DNA from 4 places in the Rhodoferax sp. MLSD5-FHT05B10 genome. Region 4 is predicted to be linked to each of the others. Evidence: predicted binding sites of a transcription regulator. Region 4 holds the regulator's gene; each other region holds the start of a gene.
The links. The regulator FNR, encoded in region 4, switches genes on or off when oxygen is low (the NO sensors DNR and NnrR bind a similar motif). The targets are predictions, from matches to a motif close to TTGATNNNNATCAA.

Region 1 (5,525 bases), on a different contig from region 4:
CGCGCATCAGAGCACGATCGTCATCGTCGAAGTGGATGCAGTGGGCGTAGAGGGCGCGCGGGCGCATCAGGCCGAAATCGGCATACGTGGCCAGGTAGCTGCGCGAAGCAGGAAACAGCGTACGCGCCCAGGCAATTTCCTGCCGGTTCTCGGCCACGTGGGACTGGACCCACACGTCCGGGTAGCGCGCCGCCAGTGCTCCCGCGCCGCGCAGCTGGGCGTCGGTGCTGGTGGGTGCGAAACGGGGTGTGATGGCGTAACCCAGGCGGCCCTGGCCGTGCCAGCGCTGGATCAGGGCCTCGGAGTCCAGCAGGCTCTGCTCGGTGGCATCGGCCGCTGCACCCGCCACGGGCTGGTTCAGCAGCTCCGCCGGGGCGTGGCGGTCCATCAGGCACAGGCCGGTGACCAGGCGCAGGTGCCGGGCCTGGGCCGCACTGAACAGGGCGTCGACCGATGCGGGGTGCGAGGTGGCGAAGGCAAACGCCGTCGTCACACCGTTGCGCAGCAGTTCTGCTATGAAAAACGTAGCTGCTTGCGCACAGTAGTCGGGCGCTGCAAAGCGTTTTTCCTCTGGAAATGTGTAGTGTTCCAGCCAGGGCAGAAGCCCCTCGGCGGGAGACCCAATCACGTTGGTCTGCGGGTAATGGGTATGCAGATCCACGAAACCCGGCGCGATGATGCGCCCCGGGAAGTGCTCCACCGGCACGTCCGGGTAGCGCCCCGCCAGGTCGCGCCAGGCGCCCACCGCCTGCACCACCTGCACGCCCGCCGCATTGGGGCCCACCACCAGCAGGCCGTCTTCCTCCAGCAACGCACGGGCCGGCCCCTCGCTGTGCGGGGCAAACCAGAGAAGGCAGGCGCGGTAGGCTTTCATGGACCCAAGCTTAAACCGGGCTTGAACCGGGCTAATGGCCGGGTTTTCCCTGCACACCCTCCACCAGCCAGTTCATGCCCAGAATCTGGGCGTCGCTCAGCGTCTGGCCCTTTTCGATCACCGGGTGACCTTCGTTGTCCCGCACCACCTGGGTGGCGTGAAACGGGTGCAAGGTGCCCCGGGCAATGTCTTTCTGGCGTGCCAGCACCTCCGCCTGCACGGCCTTGGGTACTTTGGAGCCAAAGTCACCCACGCGGATCATGCCCTCGCGCACGCCACCCCACACGGTGCCGCTTTTCCAGGTACCGGCCAGCACGGCGCGGGCGCGCCGGATGTAGTAGTCGCCCCACTGGTGGGTGACGGCCACGATCTGGGCATCGGGCGCGATCTTGCGCATGTCGGAGTGGTAGGCCACGGCCAGCTTGCCGCGCTCCTGGGCAGCGGCCATGACGGCGGTGGAGCCGGTGTGGAAGGCGATCACGTCCACGTCCTGGTTGAACAGGGTCATGGCCGCATCCCGCTCACGGGTGGGGTTGAACCACTCGTTGAGCCACACCACCTTGACCTGCGCCTGGGGATTGACCGAGCGCATGCCCAGCGTGAAGGCGTTGATGCCCTGCAGCACTTCGGGAATGGGGAAACCCGCCACATACCCCGCCAGATTGCTGCGGGTCATGCGCCCGGCGGCAATGCCGGCCAGGTAGCGTCCCTCGTAATAGCGCGCATTGGCGGCGGCTACGTTGGGCGCTGTCTTGTAGCCGGTGATGGACTCGAACTTCACGTCCGGGAACTCCTGCGCCACTGTGAGCGTGGGCTCCATGTAGCCAAAGCTGGGCGTGAAGATGAGTGTGTAGCCCTGGCGTGCCAGGTCGCGGATGACACGCTCGGCGTCCGGCCCTTCGGCCACGTTTTCCACGTAGCGGGTCTGCACAGCCTTGCCCAGGGCGGCCTCCAGGGCCAGGCGCCCCTGCTCGTGCTGGCGCACCCAGCCGGCGTCGGTCAGGGGCGTAACGTACACAAAGCCGACCTTCAACGGTGCGGCTGGGGGCGTGTCCGGGGTCTGGGAATAGGCACCCACAGGTGCGAGCGAGAAAGCACAGGCCGCCACGAACGTGGCTGCGAGGTTTTTGTACATGGTGGTCCTCTACATGGCTCCGGTACACAAAAAACAAGGCCCGCCGGAGCAGCGGGCCTTGGGACGGATTTTAACCGTTGCCGCCCATCGCGGGCTACTCGAAGGTCTCGAACACCGCGTCCAGGCGCTCCACATACTGCTTGCGCCGGGCCTCTCCGATGAAGCTGGCGTCAAAGCTGTTGCGCGCCAGCTGGTAGGCGTGCTGCGCCGTCATCCCCAGGGCGGCAAAGGTCTGGGTGAAGTTCTCGTTGATGTAGCCGCCAAAGTAGGCCGGATCATCGGAATTGACGGTGGCCACAATGCCAGCGTCCAGCATGCGCTTGAGCGTGTGCTGCTCCAGCGTGGGAAACACCCGCAGCTTGAGATTGGACAGCGGGCACACGGTCAGCGGCATGCGTTCGGCCACCAGGCGCTGCATGAGCGCCGCGTCGTGGATGGCCTGCACGCCGTGGTCGATGCGCTCGACCTTGAGCACATCCAGCGCACTCCAGATGTAGGCTGGCGGGGCCTCCTCGCCGGCGTGGGCCACCTGCCGGAAACCCAGCTCCCGGGCGCGCGCGAACACGCGGGCGAACTTTTCGGGCGGATGTCCGACCTCACTTGAGGCCAGGCCAATGCCCACCAGCTTGTCACGCAGCGGCAAGGCCTGCTCCAGGCACTCGAAGGCTTCGCGCTCGCTGAGGTGCCGCAAAAAGCAGAGGATCAGCGAGGCCGACAGGCCATAGCGGGCCGGCGCCTCTTCACAGGCGCGGTACAGCCCGTTGATGACGGTCTCGGTGCTCAGGCCATGGCCCGTGTGGGTCTGGGTGTCGAAGAAAATCTCGGTGTGCACCACGTTGTCGGCCTGCGCGCGCTCCAGGTAGGCGCAGGTCATGTCGAAAAAGTCCTGCTCCGTCTTGAGCACCGTGGTGCCGGCGTGGTAGATGTCCAGGAAACTCTGCAGGTTGTCGAACACGTAGGCCTGGCGCAGCGCCTCCACGCTGGGGTAGGCCAGCGCCACCCCATTGCGCTGGCCCATGGCAAACAGCAGCTCGGGCTCCAGCGAACCTTCGATGTGCATGTGCAACTCGGCCTTGGGCATGCGCCGCAGCAGTTCGGGCAGGCGCTCCGGGGAAATAGCTCGGTAGGGCATGGAACTCGCTCAGGAACGGGAAATGGCCTGCAGGCCATGGGCCAGCACCGGGTCATACAGCGAAACGACCGCGCCCACGATGATCAGGGCCGGAGCCTGGATGCGGTGGCGAGCGGCGACGTCGACAATGGTGTCCAACGTGCCCACCACCGTCTGCTGGTCGGCGCGGGTGGCATTGCGCACCAGCGCCACCGGCGTGTCCGCCGGCATGCCGTGCAGCTCCAGCTGTTCGGCAATGCCGGCCAGCCCGCCAACCCCCATGTAGATCACCACGGTCTGGAACGGGCGGGCCAGCATGGGCCAGTCCAGCCCGATCGATCCGTCCTTGCGGTGGCCGGTCACGAACACGCAGCTCTGGGCAAAATCCCGGTGCGTCAGCGGAATGCCGGTATCGGCGCACGCGCCCAGTGCCGCCGTAATTCCGGGCACCACCTCCGCGGGCACCCCCGCGGCAACAATCACACTGAGTTCCTCGCCGCCACGCCCGAAGACAAAGGGGTCCCCCCCCTTGAGGCGCACCACCCGCCGGCCCCGCTGGGCCTGGGCAATGAGCAGCAGGGTGATTTCATCTTGTGGGACCGAATGGTTGGACGACTCCTTGCCCACGTAAATGCGCTCCACGTGGTCGGGAATCAGGGCCAGCACCCCGGCGCCTACCAGGTTGTCGTAGACCACGACGTCGGCCTCCGCCAGGCGGCGCGCCGCCTTCAGCGTCAACAGATCGGGGTCGCCAGGGCCGGCTCCCACCAGGCTGACCCGCCCGGCCGCGCCTGTGCCTTCGGATGGCTCAAGCAATATGGATGTAGGAACCGTGGCATTCATGACGTTCACCTTTGCTTGTCCTGTATTTATAAGATGCAATTTAATTGCATCAATGGTCCACGAATATTGACTCAGGTCAAAGCCAATCCAAAGTCACCCGTCAAAATTGTTACTATGCCACATCAATCCACCCTCTGGAGGAGAGCAACATGAAGCGTGGCTTCGCCCTGGGTCTGGGCGTGTGCTGGAGCATTTTCTCGCTGTCGTTGTGCAACGCCGGCGAGATTTCGCCCGAGCACGCCTCCCAGCTGGTGCGCCTGGTCCGGCAGGACTGCGGGTCCTGCCACGGCCTGCGCCTGACCGGCGGGCTGGGCTCCCCGCTGCTTCCCCAGGACCTGGAAGGGAAACCCGCATCGTCCCTGGTAGCCACCATCCTGGATGGCCGAAAGGGCACCCCCATGCCCCCCTGGCGCGGGCTGTTAACAGAACAGGAAGCTCAATGGATCGTCGAACATTTGCAAGCCGGATTTCCCACCGAGTAGCCGCCCTGCTGGGCGCCACGCTGGCCAGCGCCGCTTTGCTGGCCCCAACCGCCCAGGCGGCCGAGCCGCAACCCGTGTTGCGGGGCACCGGCGACCTGGGAATCGTCATTGAACGCGCCATCGGCCAGGTCCAGATTGTCGACACCACCGCCCGCACCCGCATTGCCACGGTCGCCGGGCTGGGGGACCTCTCCCACGCATCGGCCGTCTTCTCCCGCGATGGCCGCTATGCCTACGTTTTTGGCCGCGACGGCGGCCTGTCCAAAATTGACCTGCTGACCGCCACGCTGGTGCGGCGTGTAGTCCAGGCCGGCAACTCCATCGGAGGCGCCATCTCGCAGGACGGCCGCTTTGTGGCCGCGCAAAACTACGAGCCCGGCGGCGTACGCATTTTTGATGCCCAGACACTGGCGCCGGTGGCCGACATTCCCGCCCGCTACGGCGACGCGGGGCAGACCTCCAAGGTGGTCGGCTTGGCCGACGCCCCGGGCGTCGGATTCGTCTTTTCGCTGTTCGAGGCCGGGGAAATCTGGGTGGCAGACCTCTCCGCGGACCCGGCCCACCCCACCATCACCCGCTATACCGGGATTGGCAAGCAGCCGTATGACGGCCTGATCACCCCCGACGGCCGCTACTACCTGGCCGGGCTGTTCGGCGAGGACGGCCTGGCCATGCTCGACCTGTGGCAACCCCAGCGCGGCGTGCGCAAGGTGCTGGCCGGCTACGGCCGCGGCGAAGAACCCTTGCCGGTGTACAAGATGCCGCACCTGCGCGGCTGGGCCATGGCGGACGGTCGCCTCTACCTGCCAGCCATCGGCCGGCATGAGGTGCTGGTGGTGGACACCCGCACCTGGCAGGAGGTGGGGCGCATCGCCGTCAAGGGCCAGCCCGTGTTTGTCATGGCGCGCCCGGACGGGCGCGAAATCTGGGTCAACTTTGCCCACCCGGACAACAGCCACGTACAGGTCATTGACACCCTGACCCAGAAAATCACCCACAACCTGGAGCCGGGCAAGGTCGTCCTGCACATGGAGTTCACACCCCGGGGCGAAGCCGTGTGGATCAGTGCCCGGGACGACA
Region 2 (5,525 bases), on a different contig from region 4:
CACGCCAAAGGAGAAGCCGCGCGTTTTCGCGTCGGCAATGGACGACAGCCAGGCGTCACGCGGCGGCCCGCGGAAACCCTTGCCCAGCCGCTCGATGACGCGAAACAGGCCCAGGCCGATGATGGAATTACTCACCAGCAGAATGGTCTTGGCCAGCGTCGAGAAACCGTAACCGGCGATGGCAAACGACTTGCGCCGGCCGCTGCGGTCCGACAGCCAGCCGGCCAGGTAGTTGAGGGACGAGGCCGAAAAGTCCGCCAGCCCTTCCACCAGCCCCAGCAGCGAGGCCGAAGCCCCCGCGACCGTGGTGAAGAAAACCGCGAACACCGAGAAGATCATCTCGGAACTGAGGTCGGTCAGAAAGCTGACCACTCCCAGTTTGAGGATGTCCGGGTGCAGCTTGCGCCAGCGCGAGGCCGGGGCCGCTACCGCTACGTCAGCTTTCGAGGGAACCGTCATGGGAATGTCCTGTCCAGGTTTGCGCTGCCGGTACGGTGCGCGTTCAGTCCTTGACCACAAAGTCGATGAATCCGCGCTCCACGTTGGTGAATACCAGCTTGACGCGGACCTTGTCGCCCACCTTCAGGCTGCCATTGCCGCCCACCAGCTTGCCCTCGGCGGGCGGCGTGAAGATGCGCACCCACACGCCTTCGGCCGCGCTGCCGGTGACAACGGCATCGAAACGCTCGCCGATACGCGACTCCAACAGCAAGGCGGCCTCGGACTTGCGCATGCGCCGCTCCACCTTCTGGGCCGCGTCCTCCTGGTGTGTGCAGTGCTGGGCCAGTGCGTCCAGCTCTTCGTTGGAATAGGGCGCATCCTTGCCCGCCAGCGCCGCCTTGAGCAGCCGCGAGGTGATGAGGTCGGGGAAGCGCCGGTTGGGCGCCGTCGAATGGGTGTAATCGCGCACGGCCAGGCCGAAGTGGCCGATGGGCGGCCCGCCGGGTGTTTCCACCACATACTCACCCGAGCCCATCAGCTTGACGATGACCAGCGACAGATCGGGAAAGCGCAGCGGATCGGCCCGGTGGCGTTTGGCCAGAAAGGCCGCCAGGGCCTGGGAATCGGGCTCGGCCGGCAGGGTTTCGCCGTATTCCTTGGCCACGCCCACGATGCGCAACCAGCGCTCGGGTGAACGCACCACACGGCGCAGCGATGCGCCACCCCGCCCGGTCAGGTAACGCGCCGTGCAGCCGTTGGTGGCAATCATCACTTCCTCGATCAGCTGACGTGCGCGGTTCTGCACCTGCTGGCGGATGTCCACCACCTTTTCACCGTCAAACACGGCGCGCGGCTGGAAGGTTTCAAACTCCAGCGAACCCTCTGCATGTCGGCGCGCCCGCAGTTGCTGCGCCATGGCGTCTTGCATGCGCAGCTGCGCCTCCATGCCCGGGACGGCCGCCGCAGCCGTCGGCAAGGAGCCCTCGCCATCGATCCAGGCCGACACGGCGTCGTACGCCAGCTTGGCCTGGTTGCGCACCTGTGCCCGGTAGACCGTCGAGCCGGCCAGCGTGGCGTCGGCGTTGAAAACCATTTCGGTCACCAGCGCCAACCGGTCTTCGCCCGGGTTGAGCGAGGTCAGATCCGTGGACAGGCGCTCGGGCAGCATCGGATAGATGCGCGCCGAGGTGTAGATGGACGTCGTGTTGATGAGGGCATGGTTGTCGATGGGGGAATCCTTGCGGACCAGGCAGTCCACATCGGCAATGGCCACCCACAGCCGCAAGGCGCCACCGGGCAGGGCCTCGCAGACGGTGAGCTGGTCCAGGTCCAGCGAATCATCGTTGTCGATGGAACACCAGAGCAGGGCGGTGAGGTCGTGGATGTCGGGGTCGGATTCACGACCCGGCCCGGTGATGTCTGCCAGCTGCTGCTGGACACGGGACGAAAACTCGGGCTCAAGCCCGCGTTCGGCCATGGCGTTGTTGGCGATGCGTACGAGGTCGGAGCGCTGATGGGTATGGCTGGAATGCATGGTTTCCACTATACAGACCGGCAACGCGCCCTGCAGCGCCGAGAGCCGCCGCCGCCCGGCTTACGTGCCCAGGCGCGCCGCCAGGAAACCCAGCGGGTGGTGTGCCAGCGCAACCGTCAGCATGAAACCGTAGCACGCCAGCGAGGCCACAAAAAACACCAGGCGCGCACGCGGGGTGGGCGCCCGCTTGAGCGCCAGCGTGCCGAGCACGATGTACAGCAGCAGCAGGCCGATCTTGGTGCTCAGCCACGGCACGGCGAACGGGTTGAGCTGAAGGATGTGCAGCAACAGCAGCGCCGCACTCAGCAGGCCGGTGTCGATGGTGTAACTCAGACGGCGCACGGCCGGCTGCATGGCCCACTGCGCGCCCGTGAGCACCGCCACGCCGCGCGCCGCAAACAGGGCGCCGCTGGTCAGCACCAGGCTGATATGGGTCCAGCGGACCTGTGGGTACCACTCGGCCAGGGTCATGCTTGCCCTGTGAGCAGGACCATCACCAGCAGCGAGGTGTCGGTAAGTGCCGTGACCGCATGGGGCTCACCACCCGGCAGGGTCAGCAGCTGGCCGGCCTTCAGCGTGCAGGTCCGGTGCGGCGTGGTGACGACCGCTTCGCCTTCCAGGCACTGCACCGTCATTTCACCGGCCACATGGTGCTGGGGCAGGCCATGCCCGGCCAGCAGCACCACGCGCATCAGCTGCAGGGCACCGGTTTTCAGCAGGCTGCTGGTCACGCTGGCGTGCAGCCGGTCTCCCAGGGGCGCGACGTCAATGACGTCCAGAGGTTGTGCGTGTTTCAAAGCCATGGTGTAGTTCCTTTGAAGCCAGTCTTCAATCAGATAAACCATTATGCATTTTGGCTCTTTTCATGCAAATCTAAATGAGATACACTATCATTTGGATCAACCCATCCTGGAAGCCACCATGCGATTAACCACCCTGCCCAACGGCGCCCACGCGACGGTCACCCGCGTGACCGAAGGATCACCCCAGACCGATCCCGCCACGCTGGACCGCCTGGGAGAGTTGGGCTTCATCCCCGGCGAGCCCGTCCAATTGCTGCGCCGCGGACCCGGCGGACGCGAGCCGCTGGCGGTGATGGTGGGTGAAACCATGCTTGCCTTGCGCTGGGTCGAGGCCCACTGTATTGAGGTTGCCGCCGCATGAACGCCAGCACCACACTCTCCCAGGCCTGGAACGTGGCCCTGGTGGGCAACCCCAACTGCGGCAAGACCGCCCTGTTCAACCTGCTGACCGGTGCCCGCCAAAAGGTGGCCAACTACGCCGGCGTCACCGTGGAACGCAAGATCGGCATCCTGCGCCTGGCCAGCGGCCAGGCCATCTCGGTCATCGACCTGCCCGGCGTCTACAGCCTGAAGCCGGCCACGCCTGACGAAGAGGTCACGCTGGAAGTGATCGAGGGCCGCCGCACCGGCGAAGCGGCCGTGGACGCCATCGTGGCGGTGGTTGATGCCACCAACCTGCGCATGAACCTGCGCTTGGTGCTGGAGCTGCAACGCCTGGGACGCCCGGTCATCGTGGCGCTCAACATGGCCGACGTGGCGCGCGCGCGCGGCCTCTCCATTGACGTCGCCCAACTGGCCGCCGAACTGGGCTGCCCGGTGGTCGAGACGGTCGCGGTGCAGCACAACGGTCACCAGCAACTGCTGGCGCAGATCGAGCACTCCCTGGCGGCACAGGCGGCCATGGCCCAGCCCAAGCCGGCCGGCGCCGTCCGCCCGGTGCCCCGCAGCAGCGCCGAGGTGCAGCAGGAAGTCCGGCGCATCCTCGCCATTGCGGCACCCAACGCCACGCAGTTCCAGCGCTTTCACCACCGCGTAGACGCCTGGACCATGCATCCGGTGTGGGGCCTGGTGATTCTGGCCGCTGTGCTGTTCCTGGTGTTCCAGGCCGTCTTTTCCTGGGCCAACCTGCCCATGGACGCCATCAAGGAAGGCATGGCGTTCCTGGCCGAATGGACCACCGCCCACATGGCCGAAGGTCCCCTGCGCAGCCTGCTGGTCGACGGCGTGATTGCCGGGGCCGGCGGCGTGGTGGTGTTTCTGCCGCAGATCCTGATCCTCTTCTTCTTCATCCTGGTGCTGGAAGACTCGGGCTACCTGCCCCGTGCGGCGTTTTTGCTCGACACCCTGATGGGCAAGGTGGGCCTGTCGGGCCGTGCCTTCATTCCGCTGCTGTCGAGCTTTGCCTGCGCCATTCCCGGCATCATGGCCACCCGCACCATCGCCAACTGGCAGGACCGGCTGGCCACCATCATGGTGGCGCCGCTCATGACGTGCTCGGCGCGCCTGCCGGTGTATGCCCTGCTGATCGGCGCCTTTGTGCCGGACCGCAGCATCGGTTTCTTCAACCTGCGCGGGCTCACGCTCTTTGGCCTGTACGTGGCCGGCGTGGTGTCGGCCATGGGGGTGGCCTGGGTCTTCAAGCGGGTGTGGATGAAAAGCCGCTACCAGCCGCTGATGCTGGAACTGCCCCCTTACCGCATCCCGGGCCTGCGCAACCTGGTGCTGGGCCTGTGGGAGCGCGCGCGCATCTTCCTGCAGCGCGTGGGCACGATCATCTTTGCCCTGATGGTGGTGCTGTGGTTCCTCTCGACCTACCCCGGACCGCCCGATGGCGCCACCGGCCCGGCCATCCAGTACAGCCTGGCTGGCATGCTGGGGCAGGCGTTGGAACACGTGTTCGCACCCATCGGTTTCAACTGGCAGATTTCCATTGCACTGGTCCCCGGCCTGGCGGCCCGCGAGGTTGCCGTGGGCGCGCTGGGAACCGTGTATTCGCTCTCGGCCGCCGGGGATTCGGTCGCCGATTCGCTGGCACCGGTCATTGCCCAGGGCTGGTCGCTGGCGACCGCGTTCTCCCTGCTGGCCTGGTACGTGTTCGCACCCCAATGCATTTCCACGCTGGCCGTGGTCAAGCGCGAGACCAACTCCTGGCGCTACCCCATCCTGATGGCTGCCTACATGTTCGCCCTGGCCTATCTGGCATCATTTGCGACCTACCGCCTGACACTCTGGCTGGGAGGCTGATTCACCATGGCAACGCAATCCCTGATCGTGGTCCTGCTGGTACTGGGCTGCAGCCTGTATGCCCTGTGGACGCTGATGCCCGCCGTGGCGCGCCGCTTCATCGCCCAGCGGATGCTGCGGCTTCCGCTTCCCGCTGCGTGGGCCGCCGTCTTCCTGCGTGCCGTGAAGCAGCCCTCGGGGTGCGACTGCAGCGGCTGCGACAAGGTGGTGGACCTGCAGGCGCAACCCGCTCCGCAGGTGATCCGCTTTCACCCCCAGCGCAAGCCCTGACGCGGGCTACTGCGGGGCGCGGGCTGTCGCCGCGTGGTCCAGGTCGGGACGCTTCCACGGGTCCACGTGGGTCATCAGGTTGAGAACCCGGTGGCGCTGCAACACCCGTTGGCGAGCCTCCACCGCGATGTCGTGACCGGCCTCGACCGAGATGGACGCCTCCACCTCCAGGTGGGCATCCACCACAATCATGTCGCCCATCTTGCGGGTGCGCACATCGTGCACGCCACTGA
Region 3 (5,525 bases), on a different contig from region 4:
TCACGGCGTCCTTCACGTCCTCGTAGTCCTGCCCCACCATGCTCTGGATCAGGTGGCTGCCGATGTTGCTGGTCATCACGATGACGGTGTTCTTGAAGTCCACGGTGCGGCCCTGGCCATCGGTCAGGCGGCCATCATCGAGCACCTGCAGCAGCACGTTGAACACGTCGGGGTGGGCCTTTTCGACCTCGTCGAGCAGCAGCACGCTGTAGGGTTTACGGCGCACGGCTTCGGTCAGGTAACCGCCCTCCTCGTAGCCCACGTAGCCCGGGGGCGCGCCGATCAGGCGGGCCACGGAATGCTTCTCCATGAACTCGCTCATGTCGATGCGCACCAGGTGCTCTTCGCTGTCGAACAGGAAGCCGGCCAATGCCTTGCACAGCTCGGTCTTGCCCACGCCCGTGGGGCCCAGGAACAGGAAGGAGCCGGTGGGGCGGTTCGGGTCGGAGAGGCCCGAGCGCGAGCGGCGGATGGCGTTGGCCACCGCGCCGATGGCCTCATCCTGGCCCACTACGCGCTGGTGCAGCTTGTCTTCCATCTGCAGCAACTTGTCCTTCTCGCCCTGCATCATCTTGGACACGGGAATGCCGGTGGCGCGGCTGACCACTTCGGCAATTTCCTCCGCGCCCACTTGCGTGCGCAGCAGCTGGCGGGCGGCGCCATCGCCGTTCCTGGACTTGCCAGCTTCTTTTTCCTGCGCCTCTTTCAGCCGCTTTTCCAGCTCAGGCAGCTTGCCGTACTGCAGCTCGGCCACCTTGTTGAAGTCCTGCTTGTCGGTGTAATTCTTGATTTGCAGCTTGAGCTTTTCAATCTCTTCGCGCACCTGAGCACTGCCCTGAGCGGTGGCCTTTTCGGCCTTCCAGATTTCGTCCAGGTCGGCAATCTCTTTTTGGAGGTTCTTGATCTCTTCGTCAATCAGTTCCAGGCGCTTGCGCGAGGCCTCGTCCTTTTCCTTCTTGACGGCTTCGCGCTCGATCTGCAACTGGATCAGGCGGCGGTCGAGCTTGTCCATGACCTCGGGCTTGGAGTCCAGCTCGATCTTGATCTTGGAGGCGGCTTCGTCAATGAGGTCAATGGCCTTGTCGGGCAGGAAGCGGTCGGTGATGTAGCGGTTGCTCAACTCGGCCGCGGCCACGATGGCCGGGTCGGTGATGTCCACGCCATGGTGCACCTCATAGCGTTCCTTCAGGCCGCGCAGGATGGCAATGGTGGCTTCCACCGTGGGTTCGCCCACCAGGATTTTCTGGAATCGGCGCTCCAGCGCGGCGTCTTTCTCGATGTATTTGCGGTACTCGTCCAGCGTGGTGGCACCCACGCAGTGCAGCTCGCCGCGCGCCAGGGCGGGCTTCAACATATTGCCGGCATCCATGGCGCCTTCGGCCTTGCCGGCACCGACCATGGTGTGCAGTTCGTCAATGAAGACAATGGTCTGGCCTTCGTCCTTGGCCAGGTCCTTGAGCACATTCTTCAGGCGTTCCTCGAACTCGCCGCGGAACTTGGCTCCGGCCAACAGGGACGCCATGTCCAGGCTCAGCACGCGCTTGCCCTTGAGGCTGTCAGGCACCTCGCCGGCCACGATACGCTGGGCCAGCCCCTCCACGATGGCGGTCTTGCCCACGCCGGGCTCGCCAATGAGCACCGGGTTGTTCTTGGAGCGGCGCTGCAGCACCTGGATGGCGCGGCGGATTTCGTCGTCGCGGCCGATCACCGGGTCGAGCTTGCCCATGCGGGCGCGTTCGGTCAGGTCCAGGCAGTATTTCTTGAGCGACTCGCGTTGGTCTTCCGCGTCGGCACTGTCCACGGCCTGGCCGCCACGCACGGCGTCAATGGCGCTCTCCAGGCTCTTGCGCGTCAGGCCGTTGGCGCGGGCCACGTTGCCGATGTCGGCCTTGCTGTCGGCCAGCGCCAGCAGGAACAGCTCACTGGCCACGAACTGGTCGTTGCGCTTGATGGCTTCTTTCTCCGACGCCTGCAGCAGCGTGACCATGTCGCGCCCGACCTGGACCTGCTCATGGCCCTCGACCTGGGGCAGCTTCTTCATGGCCGCTTCGGCGGCCGCTGCCAGGCCTTGCACGTTGACCCCGGCGCGCTGCAGCAGGGCCTTGGGTCCGTCATCCTGGCGCAGCATGGCCAGGAGCACATGGGCTGGCTCGATGAACTGGTTGTCGTTACCCAGGGCCAGCGACTGCGCTTCGCCCAAGGCTTCCTGAAATTTGGTGGTCAGTTTTTCGATTCGCATGCAAATCCCTTAACGAAATGGTGAATTGCTTCCCATCTTGGGCGTTTGCACACGCATTTCAAGTGGGTTGGTGCACATCGGGCCAGTCTAGGCTTGCTCTTTGATACGCGTCAACAACCGATGGCCCAATGGGGCTTGCCGGGGGCCGATTTGTGCGCGTTTGGCACCATGAGGCCCCCGGCAAGCCCCATTGGGCAAATGTCACCCGGCGCGAGACACCGTTAACTCGCGTTAGGCGCCACGATGCCCCACTTGGCCAGCGCCGCGTCATCGCTCACGCGGGCATCGACCCAGCGGGCGCCCTCGGGCGTCTGTTCCTTCTTCCAGAAGGGGGCCTGGGTCTTGAGGTAGTCCATGAGGAACTCGCAGGCCTGGAAGCTCTCGCCCCGGTGGGCCGAGGTGACGGCCACCAGCACGATCTGGTCGGGCGGCTGCAGCAGGCCAATGCGGTGGATGACGCGGGCGGCGAAGATGTCGAAGCGGCGGTGCGCCTCGTCGATCATGGCCTCGATGGCCTTCTCGGTCATGCCAGGGTAGTGCTCCAGCTCCATGGACAGCACCTGGTCTTTCGCCGCCAGTCCGCCTTCGGACGCGGGCGCCGCATTGCGGTCACGCACCGTGCCGATGAAGCTGCAGACCGCACCCACCCGGTGGTCGTGGGCGCGCAGGACGGCAATTTCGGCCGCTACGTCAAAATCCGCCGTCTGGATGGAAACGCGGGGTGACGTCGCCATGGCTTATCCCCCAGTCACCGGCGGGAAAAATGCCACTTCAGCGCCCTCGGTCAGCGCCTGGGATTCGTCGCTGAGCGTCTGGTTGAGCGCCAAGCGCACCGACTTGCCGCGCGCCAGGGCCTCGGCGTAGGCATCGCCGCGGGCAATGAGTTCGTCGCGCAGCGCCGCCAGGGTGGTGGCCTGGGTGTCCAGCGACTCGCCACCGGTCCCCAGCGCCTCCCGGATGGAGGCAAAGTACTTCAGGTGCACCTTCATGCCTGCAACTCCGCGAACGAAACAAAGCGGACCATGTCCCCGGGGGCGATGGTGCAGCCGGGCGGGTTGTCCACCAGGCCGTCGCCCCACACCGCGGAGGTGAGCACGCCCGAGCCCTGGTTGGAGAACAGGTCCAGCCCGCCATTGGCATTGCGCCGCACCCGCAGGAATTCACGGCGTTTGTCCGACTTGGGCCAGGTGAAATCTGCGCGGACAGCTATGGTTTTCATAGCAACATCAGCCAGGGGCAACCCCTGCAGACGCTGCAGGAAGGGGCGCACCAGCACCAGGAAGGTCACAAAGCTCGCCACCGGGTTGCCCGGCAGGCCCAGGAAGTGGCAGCCGCCGATATGGCCATAGGCAAACGGCTTGCCCGGCTTGATGGCGATGTGCCACAGGTCCAGCGTGCCCAGCGTCTGCACGGCGGGCTTGATGTGGTCTTCTTCGCCGACCGACACGCCACCGCTGGTCAGGATGACGTCATGCGAAGCGGCGGCCTCGCGCAGCGCGTGCACCGTGGCCTCGCGCTGGTCGGGAACGATGCCCAGATCGGTCACCTCGCAGCCCAGGCGGCGCAGCAGTGCCTTCAGGAAGAAGCGGTTGGAGTTGTAGATGGCGCCAGGTGGCATGTCCTGCGGCGCCACGGTGCCGGGCATGACCAGTTCGTCGCCGGTGGAGAACAGGGCCACCCGGGGGCGGCGCACCACGGAAAGCGTGGCCATGCCCACGCTGGCCGCCAGCCCCAGCTCGGCCGGGCCCAGCAGTTGCCCGCCGGTCAGCACCACGTCGCCCCGCGCCACGTCTTCACCGGCGCGGCGGATGTTCTGGCCCAATTTGGGCGCGATATTGACCTGCACGCCGGCATCGTCCGGCAGCACGGTGCAGTCTTCCTGCATGACCACGGCATCGGCGCCCGGAGGCACCGGGGCGCCGGTGAAGATGCGCGCCAGGGTGCCGCGCTCCAGCGCCGTACCGTTCATGCCGGCGGCAATGCGCTGGGACACCGGCAGCTGCGCGCCGGGTATGAGCGCGTCCGCGCAACGCAGGGCATAGCCGTCCATGGCGCTGTTGTCCTGCGGCGGCACGTGCAGGCTGGAGACCACGTCCTGCGCCAGCACGCGGCCATCGGCGTCGGCGGTGGGCACCGACTCCACTGCCTGCAGGGGCACGGCATGCGCCAACAGGGTTTTCAGGGCGTCGTCCAGTGGCTGGAAGCTGGGGCGTGGCGGTGGGGTCATACCTGGACTCTCTATTTGCTACGATTTATATAGCTGCCTGCGCACCAACTGCGCGGGCCAGCGGCACTTTTCATGCCGAATGTGCGCATTCCCGTGCAATCAGGGCCTTGATAGCGGCCACGTCGGCCTCCATCACCTGCAACCGCTTGGGCAGGGCCTCGATGCCCTCGAACTTGGCCGGCCGCTCGGGCTCACGCCCCAGGGCCTCCACAATGGTTTCGGCAAACTTGATGGGCAAAGCGGTTTCCAGCACCAGCATGGGCACGCCCGCTGTCAGGTGCTCGCGCGCCACCTTCAGGCCGTCGGCGGTGTGGGTGTCGATCATCACGCCATGGTGCTGCCAGGTGGCACGGATGGTGTCCAGCCGGTTGGCGTGGGTGCTCTTGCCGCTGACAAAGCCGTAACGGTTGGCGCACTGTGCAAACACCGGGTCGGCGCTCAAATCGAAGCGGCCGTTCTTTGCCAGCTGGGCACCGAACAGGTCGGCCGTGCGGGCACCGTCGCGGCCCAGCAGGTCGAACACGAAACGCTCGAAGTTGCTGGCCTTGGAGATGTCCATGGACGGGCTGGAGGTCTCGTGCGTGTCGGCGCTGCCGCGCACGCGGTAGACGCCGGTGCGGAAGAACTCGTCGAGCACGTCGTTCTCGTTGGTAGCCACCACCAGCTTGTCGATCGGCAGGCCCATCATGCGGGCCACGTGGCCGGCGCAGACGTTGCCGAAGTTGCCGCTGGGCACGGTGAAGCTGACCTTCTGGCTATTGGCTTGCGTGGCCTGGATGTAGCCGGCAAAGTAATACACCACCTGGGCCAGCAGGCGCGCCCAGTTGATGGAGTTGACGGTGCCGATGCGGTATTGGCGCTTGAACGCCAGGTCGTTGGAGACGGCTTTGACCATGTCCTGGCAGTCGTCGAACACGCCCTTGACGGCGATGTTGTAGATGTTGGCGTCCTGCAGGCTGAACATCTGGGCCTGCTGGAAGGCGCTCATGCGGCCATGCGGGCTGGTCATGAAGACGCGCACGCCCTTCTTGCCGCGCATGGCGTATTCGGCGGCGCTGC
Region 4 (5,525 bases):
GGGACGAATGGACGCGCTGCGCACGCGCCAGTTCGTCATGCAAGATGCGATCGAAAGCACGCCGGTTTTTCAACCCGGTCAGCGGGTCCCGCTGGGTTTGCTCCGACAGGTCGCGGTTTACCTCTTCCAGGCGCTTGTGGTAACTGTCCAGCTGTCGTTGCTGCTGGGCCTGCGCCTCGGTCAACACCCGCAGGTCCACCACCGCCCGGCGCAAATTCAGCAAAGCTGTCACTTGCCGGGACAGTGCCTTCAGTGCATCGGCCATGGCGGGTGTCAAGGCACGCGGCACCCGGTCAATGACACAAACCGTCCCCAGCGCCATACCCGACGCACCCACAAACGGTGCCCCGGCATAAAACCGGATACCGGGATCTTCCGTCACCAGCGGATTATCTGCAAAACGGGGATCCTGCGTCGCGTCCGGAACCTCCATGATCTGGTCCGGCTGGAGAATGGCATGTGCGCAAAAAGCCTGGCTGCGCGGCGTCTGCGCAACATCCAGTCCCACTTTGGCCTTGAACCATTGGCGGTCTTCGTCAATCAGGGAAATCAGGGCAATGGGAACGCCGCAGATATGGGCCGCCAGACTGACAATGTCGTCGTAAGCCTGCTCGGCCTGCGAATCCAGAATGGCGTAGCTCCTGAGTGCTTCGAGTCGCTGTAAGTCGTCAACATTCAACGCTTCCTGCATGCCACCGTACTCCGGTTAGTACTGCCAACAACCCCGCAACGCTAGGGCGTAACACACCAGGGCGCCGCATTGTGCACCAGCCCCATCCACAACGCCCACCCGGAGCTGGCGGCCAGTGCCGCGCCGGCCAGACGAACTCCCCATTGCCCGCTGCCCTGCCCGGCACCCTGCCCGCGCAGGCGCAGCCACAGCCAGGGGCCTGCCACCATGGTCACGCTGGTGCCAATGGCAAAAAGCCCCATCACCATCGCGCCTGCGGCGGCACTTCCGGCCATGGCCGCCACCAGCAAGGCCGAATACAGCAGACCGCACGGCAACAGCGCCCACATCACGCCCAGGACCAGCGGTACCCCCCGCCCCCGCGTGGCGGCCAGCGCGCGGGCACGGGCCCACACCTTGCGGCCCGTATCCTCCAGCCAGACCGGTTGACGCGCCTGCCACAGCAGCACCAGGCCCAGCAACAGGGCCGCCACATGGAACAGGGACCAGACCGGGCGCAAGGCGGCGGACTGGACGGTCAACCAGCCCAGCCCCTGCAGGGAAGCGGCCGCGAGGCCTCCCAGAAGGGAGTACCCCACCACGCGCCCCAGCTGGAAGGTCCACAAAGCAGAATTTTTATGCGCCCCGGCCGCTTGTCCGATGCCCGCACAGGCGGCACCGCACATGGCCACGCAGTGGGGCCCGCCGACCAGCCCCATCAAGAGCGCCGTCAGCGCCAGAGAAGATTGCATCTGCTGATGCTAAATGATCTTGGAAAACCGTGCCCGGCTGCGGTCAGACTGCAGGTGGCGGTCAAACACCATGGCCACCGCCCGCACAAAGAACCAGCCCTGGATCGTGACCTGGATGCTGGATTCGTCCACCGAGACCAGCCCCTGCTCCACCAGGTCCTGCAAGGCTTCCAGTTCCTTGGCGAAATAGGAACGGAAATCCATGAGGTACGCCAACTCGATAGATTCGAACTGGACCTCCCCCTGGCACATCAGGGCCATGATCACGGTGCGACGCACCAGGTCATCACGGGACAGGGCCAGTCCCCGCACCACAGGAATACGCCCCTGGTCGAGGAAATCGTAGTATTCCTCGAGCGTCTTGGCATTCTGGCTGTAGGTGGCACCGATACGGCCGATGGAGGACACCCCCAGTCCGATCAGGTCGCAGTCGGGTTCGGTACTGTAGCCTTGGAAGTTGCGGTGCAGGCGCCCCTGCCGCTTGGCGACCGCCAGCGCGTCTTCCGGGAGTGCGAAGTGGTCCATCCCCACATACACGTACCCGGCACCCATGAAAGCCGCCTGCGAGCGCGACAGCATGGACACCTTGGACGCCCCGCTGGGAAGCTCCACGGTGGCAATACGGCGCTGGGGCTTGAAGCGCTCCGGCAGGTGGGCATAGGCGTACAGGGCGATGCGGTCCGGTCGCAAGGCTTTCACTTGCGCCAGGGTTCGATCAAACGACTCCGGGCTTTGCCGGGGCAGGCCATAGATCAGATCCACGTTGATCGAAGCAAAACCACGGGCACGGGCCGCCTCCACCAGGGCAAACACTTGTTCGGCCGGCTGCACGCGGTGCACCGCCTTCTGGACCGACGGATCAAAATCCTGCACCCCAAAACTCAACCGGTTGAAGCCCAGCTCCGCCAGCGTGTCCAGGCGGGACGCATCAATGGTCCGGGGGTCCACCTCTATGGAGTACTCTCCGCCAGGCTCAAACGTGAAGTTGCGCCGCAGCATGCCCATCAATTCACGCAGTTCGTTGTCATCCAGGAATGTGGGGCTCCCTCCCCCAAGGTGCAACTGACTCACGATTTGGCCCACACCGATCTGGGCGGTATACAAATCCACCTCGCGACTCAGATAGCGCAGGTAAGGCGCTGCACGGTCATGGTGCTTGGTGATGATCTTGTTGCAGGCGCAGTAGTAACACAGGGATTCACAGAAGGGGATGTGCACATACAGCGACAAGGGCAGGGCCAACGCCGCCGCTCCGCCCCGCCGCTGTGAAAGCGCCTGGACATAATCGTCGGCCGTGAACGCCTCCACAAACCGGTCGGCGGTGGGGTACGAGGTGTAGCGCGGGCCGGATACATCAAATCGACGCAACAATTCATCGGATATGGCTTCGGCTGCAACGCTCATGAATACTCCAGGGAAAGCGGGTGCAACTTTGCAACAATTCCGCCCCGCCGCGCTTGATGTGCGTCAATGACATCGAAAGTGGGTAAACTGACGCCTAATCGACATCCGTGCGAACCCTATGTTTGACCCCGAATCCAAATCCATTTCCTGTGCCGAGGCACAGGCACCCACACCTGTCAAACCTAGCGTCAAGGTCGTCGCTGTGAATCCTCAAACCATCAAAGTTGCCTGTTCCAACTGCAATTTGCGCGAGTTGTGCATGCCGCTGGGCCTCACCCCGACCGAACTGGACCGGGTGGAGGACGTGGTCGCCAGCCGCCGCAAGATCAAACGCGGCAGCACCCTGTTTCGCAACGGCGAAAAGTTCACCAGCCTGTTCGCCATTCGGACCGGTTTTTTCAAGACCTGCGTGGCCTCCGAAGATGGCCGCGATCAGGTGACCGGCTTTCAGATGGCCGGGGAAGTGATCGGTCTGGACGGCATCGTGCACGACCACCACACCTGCGACGCCGTGGCACTGGAAGATGCCGAAGTGTGCATCATGCCCTTCGACCGCATTGAGGAGCTGTCCCGGGAAATCAACTCGCTGCAACGCCACGTGCACAAGATCATGAGCCGTGAAATCGTGCGTGAAAACGGCGTCATGCTGCTGCTGGGCAGCATGCGTGCCGAAGAGCGCTTGGCCGCTTTTTTGCTGAACCTGGTGCAACGCCTGCATGCGCGGGGTTTCTCGCAATCTGAACTGGTACTGCGCATGACACGGGAGGAAATCGGAAGCTATCTCGGGCTGAAGCTCGAAACGGTCAGCCGCACGTTCTCCCGGTTTGTAGAAGACGGAATCATTGAAGTCAAACAGCGCCATGTGCGCATCCTCAACACCGATGCCCTGCGCGACATCGTGAATTCCCGCATCTGCAACTGAGTGCCCCCCTTCGGGTTCAGCAGGAGCCCTGCTTGGGGCATCCGTCCGGCCGATCGGTGGCCGGCAGCGGACAACGGTTCACTTCAAAGGGGGACTGCGCCAGCAAAGTCGTCAAGGCGCTGGACACCACGGTGATACCCCAAAAGAGAAAAAACGCCACGGTATAGACGCTCTGGCGCGACCACTCCAGCGGCTGCCCCGCCCAGTGCAGGTCCTGGGGGTCGACCAGCGCAAACACCAGGATTTCCAGTACGCCGGCCATCAGGAATGCCGGCCAGACAATCCACATCAATCGTTGCTGCAACATGTTTTGCCTCGGTACTTGAAAAATGAATGTTTTAGGGCTGGCAAGGCACCCCCTCAGGGCTCTGCCGGGGTCAGACGCACCCCGGTGGCCGCATGGTTGCGCGCCAGGGTTGCGGGGGCCAGACTGGCCGGGTTGTCAGCCAGCGTCTTGTTGATTTCAACGCCCTTGCGGTAGTAGTCCTCATCCAGCACGGGGTCCTTGCCGACAGCGGCCAGATACAGCGTCACGAACGACGCCACGACCACGACGGCAGGGCCGGAAATCACCAGCCACACGTGGCCGAATTGCCACCAGCGGCGCTCGGGAGACGATTGGGATGCACTCATGAAAGATCCTTAACGGGGAATGATAAATACCGATTTCTCGGACGCGTGGCCCTTCATATCCTGCGCGGCAATTTCAAACCGGATGGGATGCGACCCGGCAGTCGCCGCGTCAAAGGGGGCCTGAACCCGCACCGCGACCCAGCGGGCCTGGGTGGATTCCACCACCACATCGTCTTCCGATGCCACTTCCAGACCGGGCAGGCCCTCCACACTGATGTGGAATCGCTGTGTCGACTCGGTAGCGTTCATGACCTGCAGACGGTACACATTTTCGATGCGTCCACCGGACACGATGCGCGCCAACGCCCCACGGTCGCGGACCACATCCACCTTGAAGGGCGTGCGGGTTGCCAGGCTCACCACCATGGCCAGCACCACCGTCCCCAGAATGGCGGTATAGACCAGTACCCGCGGGCGCAGCACATGGCGCAAGGTCTGCGAGCGTGTCCAATGCTGGCTGACCGCATTCTGCGTAGAGTACTTCACCAACCCGCGTGCGTAGCCCATCTTGTCCATGACGGTGTCGCACACGTCGGCGCAGGCACCGCAACCAATGCATTCGTACTGCAGGCCTTTGCGGATATCAATTCCGGTTGGGCACACCTGCACACACAGGCTGCAGTCCACACAGGCCCCCAGATTCAGGGCCGCCGGATCGGCTTTCCTGGAACGGGCCCCGCGCGGCTCGCCACGTTCCTCGTCGTACGTGACGATCAGCGTATCGCGGTCAAACATGGCGCTCTGGAAACGGGCGTAGGGGCACATGTGCTTGCATACCTGCTCGCGCATGAAGCCTGCGTTGCCGTAGGTAGCAAACCCGTAAAACAAGGTCCAGAACGTTTCCCAGGCGCTCATGTTCAGCTGGACAAATTCCAGCCCCAACTCGCGAATGGGTGTGAAATAGCCGACGAAGGTGAAACCGGTCCACAACGCGACGACCAGCCAGAGGAAATGCTTGCCCGCCTTGCGCAGGATCTTGTCAGCAGTCCAGGGGCCTGCATCGCGGCGCATGCGCGCCGAGCGGTCGCCTTCGGTCTTCTTCTCCAGCCAGAGGAAAATCTCGGTGTACACGGTCTGCGGACAGGCATAGCCACACCACAAACGCCCGGCAACGGCCGTGAACAAAAACAGGGACAGCGCAGAA

Region 1: cobA (uroporphyrinogen-III C-methyltransferase) is a predicted target of FNR. The motif match lies at 4,030-4,043, and genes of this name have one in related genera.
Region 2: AC1Q5W_RS11810 (FeoA family protein) is a predicted target of FNR. The motif match lies at 2,838-2,851, and genes of this name have one in related genera.
Region 3: clpB (ATP-dependent chaperone ClpB) is a predicted target of FNR. The motif match lies at 2,340-2,353, and genes of this name have one in related genera.

Annotation. Positions count from the first base shown of each region.
Region 1 covers NZ_JBXAFT010000005.1:25,292-30,816, reverse strand. The annotation lists gene guaD (guanine deaminase) at 1-874, opposite strand, end outside; gene AC1Q5W_RS09115 (BMP family ABC transporter substrate-binding protein) at 906-2,009, opposite strand; gene AC1Q5W_RS09110 (adenosine deaminase) at 2,104-3,141, opposite strand; gene cobA (uroporphyrinogen-III C-methyltransferase) at 3,151-3,963, opposite strand; gene AC1Q5W_RS09100 (c-type cytochrome) at 4,113-4,445, shown strand; gene AC1Q5W_RS09095 (cytochrome D1 domain-containing protein) at 4,403-5,525, shown strand, end outside.
Region 2 covers NZ_JBXAFT010000006.1:235,793-241,317, reverse strand. The annotation lists gene AC1Q5W_RS11830 (MFS transporter) at 1-459, opposite strand, end outside; gene AC1Q5W_RS11825 (RNB domain-containing ribonuclease) at 503-1,975, opposite strand; gene AC1Q5W_RS11820 (SirB2 family protein) at 2,036-2,446, opposite strand; gene AC1Q5W_RS11815 (cupin domain-containing protein) at 2,443-2,778, opposite strand; gene AC1Q5W_RS11810 (FeoA family protein) at 2,897-3,139, shown strand; gene feoB (ferrous iron transporter B) at 3,136-5,022, shown strand; gene AC1Q5W_RS11800 (hypothetical protein) at 5,029-5,292, shown strand; gene AC1Q5W_RS11795 (cation diffusion facilitator family transporter) at 5,299-5,525, opposite strand, start outside.
Region 3 covers NZ_JBXAFT010000003.1:178,110-183,634, forward strand. The annotation lists gene clpB (ATP-dependent chaperone ClpB) at 1-2,239, opposite strand, end outside; gene AC1Q5W_RS06020 (molybdenum cofactor biosynthesis protein MoaE) at 2,461-2,973, opposite strand; gene moaD (molybdopterin converting factor subunit 1) at 2,977-3,228, opposite strand; gene AC1Q5W_RS06030 (molybdopterin molybdotransferase MoeA) at 3,225-4,466, opposite strand; gene thrC (threonine synthase) at 4,537-5,525, opposite strand, start outside.
Region 4 covers NZ_JBXAFT010000001.1:71,832-77,356, reverse strand. The annotation lists gene AC1Q5W_RS00385 (GGDEF domain-containing protein) at 1-691, opposite strand, end outside; gene AC1Q5W_RS00380 (sulfite exporter TauE/SafE family protein) at 733-1,422, opposite strand; gene hemN (oxygen-independent coproporphyrinogen III oxidase) at 1,432-2,826, opposite strand; gene fnr (fumarate/nitrate reduction transcriptional regulator Fnr) at 3,029-3,748, shown strand; gene AC1Q5W_RS00365 (hypothetical protein) at 3,765-4,055, opposite strand; gene AC1Q5W_RS00360 (FixH family protein) at 4,109-4,381, opposite strand; gene ccoG (cytochrome c oxidase accessory protein CcoG) at 4,391-5,525, opposite strand, start outside.